2 regions of the Streptomyces sp. NBC_01381 genome follow, and region 1 is predicted to be linked to the other one. Evidence: riboswitches for the same ligand, from Rfam matches in the RefSeq annotation. Region 1 holds a riboswitch; the other holds the start of a gene.
What was found. Region 1 has a riboswitch for cyclic di-AMP ahead of OG453_RS22135 (C40 family peptidase). Riboswitches for the same ligand answer to the same signal wherever they lie in the genome.

Region 1 (3,794 bases):
AAGGTCGACAAGCGCATGTTCGGTGCGGTGGGGCTGCTGACCACGGCGAACATCTTCATCGCGGTGCTGTGGACCTGAGTCCGGATATCCAACCGACGCACTACGCACGCGTGGCCCGCATCCCCGAGAGGATGCGGGCCACGCGCGCGTAGGCGTAGAGGCGCGGGTTACGCGGGGCGCACCACGCTGTGGATCGGCATGTAGTAGATCGACTCGACGCGGACGTTCGTGCCCGGCTTCGGGGCGTGGATCATCTTGCCGTCGCCGATGTAGATCCCTACGTGGCTGATGTCGTCGTAGAAGAACACCAGGTCACCCGGCTTGGCGTCGGCGGTCTTCACCGTCGTGCCGACCTTCACCTGGTCCCACGTGGTGCGCGGCAGGGAGATGCCCGCGGCCTTCCACGCGTCCTGGGTGAGCCCGGAGCAGTCGTAGGAGTCGGGGCCCGTGGCACCCCACACGTACGGCTTGCCGATCTGCGCCTCCGCGAAGGCGATGACCTTCGCGGCCTTCGTCGCGTAGCCGCTGTCGGTGTCCCCGGAGCCGGTACCGGTGTCCGGGGTCTCCGTGTTGTCGCCGGTCCCGCCGGTCCCGTCGTTCTGCTGCTCTTCCTCGCGCTCCTTGGCGGCTGCCTCTTCCGCCGCCTTGCGCTTGGCCTCCGCCTCCGCCTCGGCCTTCTGCTTGGCCGCCAGTTCGGCGGCCTTGCGCTTGGCCTCTTCTTCCTTCTTCTTCTCGATCGCCGCGAGCCGCGCCTTCTCCTCGGCGGTCAGCTCAGAGAGCAGCGTCCGGGCCTTCGTGAGCTTGTCCTGGACGGTCTTCTTGCTCGTCTTCAGGTCGTCCCGCGAATCGCTCAGCGTCTCCAGGGACTTCGCGGCCTTCGTGCGCTGCTTCGTCGCCGACGCCTGCTGCGTCTGGTAGTCGTCGACGGCCTTCTTCTGGCGCTCGGTCAGCCGGTCCGAGAGATGGTTCTGGTCGAAGTACCCCTGCGGGTCATCGGCGAGCATCATCGTGGCGGTCTCGGAGACGGCGCCGGTGCGGTACTGGGCCGCGGCGAACGAACCGAGCTCCTGGCGGGCCTCGTTCAGCTTGTCCGTGCGCTGGGCCACGTCGTCCAGAAGGGTGTCGACCTTCTTGCGCTGCTTCTCGGTGCGCTCCTTGGCCGAGTTGTACTTCTGGGTGGCCACGCCGGCCTGCTGGTAGAGGTCGTCGACTTTCTTCTGGACCTCTTCGAGGCTGGGCTTCTGTGGCGCCGAGGGGGCCGCTTGGGCGCTCTGCGACAAGAGGGCCACGGAGGTGAGGGCCGCCGTCGTGATGCCGATGGCGGGAGTGGTGCGTATGCCGGCAATGCGGGTCCGCGGCTTGCGGTGCGACGCCAAGGGAGGCGACTCCTTCCGTAGACCGCCTACCGGGTTAGCTGTCGGGTTCGGGCGGGTGGTTCGGAAGGTTGCCCTACAGTCCCGTACTTCGTACGGGACCGATTCACCCCAAGGTCTTGGTGGGTCCCCGGCTCCGAGGAGGTCGGACTCGGCGGAGGCCACCCGTTCCCGGCGGGGTTCGCCGGTGGAAGTACGAGCAGCCCGCGGAGCACGCTAGCCAACTCGTGTGGTCCGTGTGAAGGTTGATGTTCGATATGCCCGATACATTTTCGTGACTTTACGAAGCTCTTGACGCGGGCACGCCGTGCCGTAGCGGAGTGTCACCGTCCGCGGGCGGGGCGTAGGCAGATGAAGGTGGCCGGAACCCGGGGCGGGTTGTCAGTGGGGCCGCCTAGACTCGGGAGGCGATGAGCAGCCTCTTTGATGACAGCTTCCTGGCGGACCTCCAGCCCTCGCGGGCATCGGAGGGGGAGCCCCCGCCGCCGCCCGAGGACAGTGCTCCGGAGCCCATTCCGGATGATCTGTTCGACGGGAAGTTCGACGCGCCCACGCCCCGGGACGCGCACTACCGCGGCGGCGCGCCCCGCCCGGTGATCGACCCGGCGGCGCTGCTCGACGGTCTCAACGAGAACCAGCGCGCGGCCGTCGTGCACGCGGACTCCCCGCTGCTCATCGTGGCCGGTGCCGGCTCCGGCAAGACCCGGGTCCTGACCCACCGCATCGCGCACCTCCTGGCCGAGCGGCATGTGCACCCGGGGCAGATCCTGGCGATCACGTTCACGAACAAGGCCGCGGGCGAGATGAAGGAGCGCGTCGAGCAGCTCGTCGGGCCGCGCGCCAACGCGATGTGGGTGTCGACCTTCCACAGCGCCTGCGTCCGCATCCTGCGCCGCGAGTCGAAGAAGCTGGGCTTCACCTCCTCCTTCTCGATCTACGACGCCGCCGACTCCAAGCGGCTCATGGCGCTGGTCTGCCGTGACCTGGACATCGACCCCAAGAAGTTCCCGCCGAAGTCCTTTAGCGCCAAGGTCTCGAACCTGAAGAACGAGCTGATCGACGAGGAGACCTTCGCGGGACAGGCCGCCGACGGCTTCGAGAAGACCCTCGCCCAGGCGTACGCGATGTACCAGTCGCGGCTGCGCGAGGCGAACGCGCTCGACTTCGACGACCTGATCATGACGACGGTCCATATGTTCCGCGCGTTCCCGGACGTCGCCGAGCACTACAGGCGCCGCTTCCGGCACGTGATGGTCGACGAGTACCAGGACACCAACCACGCCCAGTACGCCCTGGTGCGCGAGCTGGTCGGCCCCTCCGGAGGCGAGGGCAGTGATGTCGGCGAACCCGCCGAGCTCTGTGTCGTGGGTGACGCGGACCAGTCGATCTACGCCTTCCGCGGCGCCACCATCCGCAACATCCTCCAGTTCGAGGAGGACTACCCGAACGCGACGACGATCCTCCTGGAGCAGAACTACCGCTCCACGCAGACGATCCTGACCGCCGCCAACGCGGTCATCGAGCGCAACGAGAGCCGCCGCCCCAAGAACCTGTGGACGAACGCGGGCGCGGGCGCGCGCATCACCGGCTATGTCGCCGACACCGAGCACGACGAGGCGCAGTTCGTCGCCGACGAGATCGACCGGCTCACCGACGCGGGCGACGCGAAGGCCGGCGACGTCGCGATCTTCTACCGGACGAACGCGCAGTCGCGTGTCTTCGAAGAGATCTTCATCCGCGTCGGCCTGCCCTACAAGGTCGTCGGCGGCGTCCGCTTCTACGAGCGCAAGGAGGTCCGGGACGTCCTCGCGTATCTGCGCGTGCTCGCCAACCCGGAGGACTCCGTCCCGCTGCGGCGCATTCTGAACGTACCCAAGAGGGGCATCGGCGACCGCGCGGAGGCGATGATCGACGCGCTCTCGCAGCGCGAGAAGATCTCCTTCCCGCAGGCGCTGAAGCGCGTCGACGAGGCGTACGGAATGGCGGCCCGCTCGGCGAACGCCGTCAAGCGTTTCAACACGCTGATGGAGGAGCTGCGGACCATCGTCGAGTCCGGTGCGGGCCCGGCCGTCGTCCTGGAGGCCGTGCTCGAACGGACCGGCTATCTCGCCGAGTTGCAGGCCTCGACCGACCCTCAGGACGAGACGCGCATCGAGAACCTCCAGGAACTGGCCGCCGTGGCCCTGGAGTTCGAGCAGGACAGCGGTGCGGCGGGCGAGACGGGCGCCGAGACGGAGACCGAGGCCGAGGCGGAGGGTGCGGGCGCGGGTGTCTCCGGTTCGCTCTCCGAGTTCCTGGAGCGGGTCGCGCTCGTCGCCGACTCGGACCAGATCCCGGACGAGGAGGACGACGGCTCCGGTGTCATCACGCTGATGACCCTGCACACCGCCAAGGGCCTGGAGTTCCCCGTCGTCTTCCTGA
Region 2 (3,794 bases), on a different contig from region 1:
GGTCCTCGATGGAGACCAGCGGGTACGCGGCGACGAGCTCCTCGTAGTACTCGGTCATCTCGGCGGCCGAGCGGGACTTGCCCTCGAACTCGTACTTGCCGTCCTTGTAGAACTCGGACGCGGCGACGTCGAGGGCGAGCGCGACCTGCTCGCCGGGGACGTAACCGGCCTGCTTGATGGCCTCGACGATGAGGTCGAGCGCGGCGCGGTTGGAGTCCAGGTTCGGGGCGAAGCCGCCCTCGTCGCCGAGGCCGGTCGACAGACCCTTGTCCTTCAGGACCTTCTTGAGGGTGTGGTAGACCTCGGTGCCCCAGCGCAGGGCCTCGGAGAACGACTCGGCGCCGATCGGCGCGATCATGAACTCCTGGATGTCGACGTTGGAGTCGGCGTGCGACCCGCCGTTCAGGATGTTCATCATCGGGACGGGCAGCAGGTGCGCGTTCGGGCCGCCGAGGTAGCGGAACAGCGGCAGGTCGCTGGCCTCGGAGGCGGCGTGCGCGACGGCGAGGGAGACGCCGAGGATGGCGTTGGCGCCGAGCGAGCCCTTGTTGTCGGTGGCGTCCAGGTCGAACATGGCCTGGTCGATCAGGCGCTGCTCGGTGGCGTCGTACCCGACGAGCTCCGGGCCGATCTGCTCGATGACGGCGAGGACGGCCTTCTCCACGCCCTTGCCCTGGTAACGGTTGGGGTCACCGTCACGGAGTTCGATGGCCTCGAAAGCACCGGTGGACGCACCGGACGGAACGGCGGCACGACCCGTGCTGCCGTCGTCGAGGCCGACCTCGACCTCGACCGTGGGGTTGCCTCGGGAGTCCAGGATTTCCCGGGCTACGACGACGTCGATGGACGGCACGAGCATCTCCTTCTGGGATGTGACGCGGGTACGCGGGGCGTTGGCCTCGCGGACACGAGCCTAACCGGCTCCCGGACAAGAGCCAGCCGAGCGACCGCCCTGTGGACAAACCGAGAGCAAAAAGTTTCCGAACGGAACAAAGCGGTGGATCAAAAAGACCCCGCCCCGGTGCGTACGGGGGATACGCGCACCGGGACGGGGAGCCCGTGGGGACGGGGGTGGGGCGGGCCGCGCTTCCGCCGAGGCGCGGCCGCCGCTCTGTCAGCTCTTAGCTGAGGTGCAGCTGCTGACCGGGGTAGATCATGTCGGCGTTGTCGATGATGTCGCCGTTGAGCTTGTACACCTTGTGCCAGCCGCCCTTGACGTCCTTCTCCTCGGCGATCTTGGAGAGGGTGTCGCCCTTCTTGACCTTGTACTCGCCGTCGCCCTTCTTGACCTTCTTGCCGGTCGGGGTCTCGACGGTCTTCTTGGACTCGGCCTTCGGGGCGGCCTGCTTCGGGGCGGCCTCCTGCTTCGGCGCCTCGGTCTGGGCGCTCGGCTGGCTCTGCGGCTGCTCGGCCGGCTGCTGCTGCGGCGCGCTCTCCTCGGCACCGCCACCGCTGTACGCGGCACCCGAGAGGCCCACGCCACAGCTCGGCCAGGCACCCTTGCCCTGACCCGCGAGAACCTTCTCGCCGATCTCTATCTGCTGGGCCTTGGAGGCCTGGTCGGCGGTGGCGGCGTACTTCGTGCCGCCGTACGCGGCCCAGGTGGAGGCCGAGAACTGCAGGCCGCCGTAGTAGCCGTTGCCGGTGTTGATGGACCAGTTGCCGCCGGCCTCGCACTGGGCGACGGAGTCCCACTCGGAACCGGTGGCGGCGGAGGCCGATCCGGCGGCCATCAGCGGGGCGGCGACCGCGACACCGGTGACGCCGGCGAGCGTGGCGACACGGGTGGCCTTGGACGGACGACGGTGCTTGCCCTTGCTGGAAAACAGCATGAGTGATCCCCTCACCGACGCCTACGAGGTGAGCTGTCGGGTTCGGGCCGATGAAGTTGCCCGGCCGCGCTTCTTGAGCGCGACTTAACCCCTAGCCGGTCCCAACTCCGCTCGGCAGCTTCTTCGTTCTGCTGCTGTGCGGCCGGGCCCGGCGGAAACCATTGGGTCCCCCGCTCCTGCCTACGGCGCTTGACGCGACGACTGTTCCCGAACGGCCGTTGGCAGGACTAGGCGTACCGACCGGCGGGGCCCGCTGTGGCGAGCGGTCACGACCGTAGTCATGCGATCCGCCGAATTTCAAAGACGATCAGGGCTTCTGAGACCCATCTCTCACTTACGCCAAACCGGACATTCAGCGCGAAGCGACTGGCCGACTCTTCGTCAACTTCCCTTACTTTTCGCCCAAATCGAGGCTCTGACCGGGGAGGATGAGGTCGGGATCGGTTCCGACGGACTTCTTGTTCTCGGCGTAGAGCGCGCTCCATCCGCCCTGTACGCCGAGGTCGTCGGCGATGGTCCAGAGGTTGTCTCCGGAGCGGACGGTGTACGTCCCGTCGGCGCCGTCCTTCGCGCGGTCGTCGCCGCGCGACGCGTGCCGCCCCGAGCCGTCGCGGTCGCCGTTCTTGGCCTGGCCGTCGTCCGCGCTGTCGCCGCGGTGCCGGCCGGAGCCTTCGCCCGCGCCGGTGGAGGGGGTGGAGTTCGGGGTGGCGGGCGAAGTGGAGTCGTTCTGCCCGGACTTGTCCGAATCACTGCCGGAGTCGCCCGACTCGTCGTGATTCTTGTCTCGGGAGTCGTCGCCGGAGTCGGCCTTTTCGGAGGGCTTCTCGGACGGCTTCTCCGAGGGCTTTGCGGACGGCTTCTCGGACGGCTTCTCGGAGGGCTTCTCCGACGGCTCCTCAGACGGCTTCTCCGAGGGGTCGGCCGAGTCGCCCGAGTCACCCGACTCGCCCGCGTCGCCGGACCCGCTCGTGTCGGTCGGCTCGTCCGAGGGCAGTGAGGTGATCGGGGCACCCGGGTCGACATCGGCCGGGGCGTCGTCCTTGCTCAGCCCAGCGATCACTCCGCAGCTGGGCCAGGCGCCGGGGCCCTGGTCGGCCAGGACCTGCTCGGCGACGGCTATCTGCTGCGAACGGCTGGCCTGGTCGGCGTAGGGGGCGTAGTCGAGACCGCCGTACTGCTCCCACGTCTCCTGGGACATCTGGAGGCCGCCGTAGTAGCCGTTGCCCGGGTCCAGGCTCCAGGAGCCGCCGCTCTCGCACTCCGCGAGCTTGTCCCAGGTGGCGGTGTCCGCGGCGCTCGCGCTGGTGGCGCCGAGCAGCGGGATCGCGATGGCTGATCCGGTGACACCTGCCGCGACGATGAGGGCCGGGGCTTGGCGGGGGCGTCGGTGACGACCATTACCGGAGAGCATGCAAGTGCCTTTCAGAAGACTGCAGAGGCGACTGCGGCTGCTGCGACAGCGGATGCCGAGTCGTCGGTGAACGTAGCCGCAGTCGAACAGTTGTCACAAGTCGATGCAGCGGAGATCACGTGAAAGTCACAGTCTTGACGCACCGTCAGCTCAAGGGTGCCTCAGGTGTGCTTCTGTGCGGGTGTGAACTCCACCGGCAGCGTGCGCAGTCCGCGCATGATGAGCCCGCCTCGCCAGCGCAAATCACCTGGTTCCGCCGCGAGGCGCAGGTCAGGGAGGCGGCGTAGCAAGGTCGCGAGGGCGGCCTGCCCTTCGAGCCGGGCGAGCGGCGCACCCAGGCAATAGTGAATGCCATGCCCGTATCCGAGGTGCTGGTTGTCGCGCCGGGAGAGGTCGAGCGTGTCGGGGTCCTCGAACCGCTCGGGGTCGCGGTCGGCGGCGGCGAGCACGACGAGAACGGGGTCGCCCTGCGCGATGTCCTGCCCGCCGATGGTCAACGGCTCGGTGGCGAACCGCCAGGTGGCCAGCTCAACGGGCCCATCGAAGCGGAG

Region 2: linked by a shared signal. The riboswitch ahead of OG453_RS08495 (transglycosylase family protein) and the one ahead of OG453_RS22135 (C40 family peptidase) in region 1 are both predicted to bind cyclic di-AMP.

What each region holds. Positions count from the first base shown of each region.
Region 1 is NZ_JAPEPI010000002.1:89,097-92,890, forward strand. It holds gene OG453_RS22130 (hypothetical protein) at 1-78, shown strand, start outside; gene OG453_RS22135 (C40 family peptidase) at 168-1,376, opposite strand; cyclic di-AMP (ydaO/yuaA leader) riboswitch at 1,384-1,540, opposite strand; gene pcrA (DNA helicase PcrA) at 1,784-3,794, shown strand, end outside.
Region 2 is NZ_JAPEPI010000001.1:1,746,210-1,750,003, reverse strand. It holds gene eno (phosphopyruvate hydratase) at 1-859, opposite strand, end outside; gene OG453_RS08495 (transglycosylase family protein) at 1,122-1,832, opposite strand; cyclic di-AMP (ydaO/yuaA leader) riboswitch at 1,836-2,030, opposite strand; gene OG453_RS08490 (transglycosylase family protein) at 2,224-3,243, opposite strand; gene OG453_RS08485 (cytochrome P450) at 3,405-3,794, opposite strand, start outside.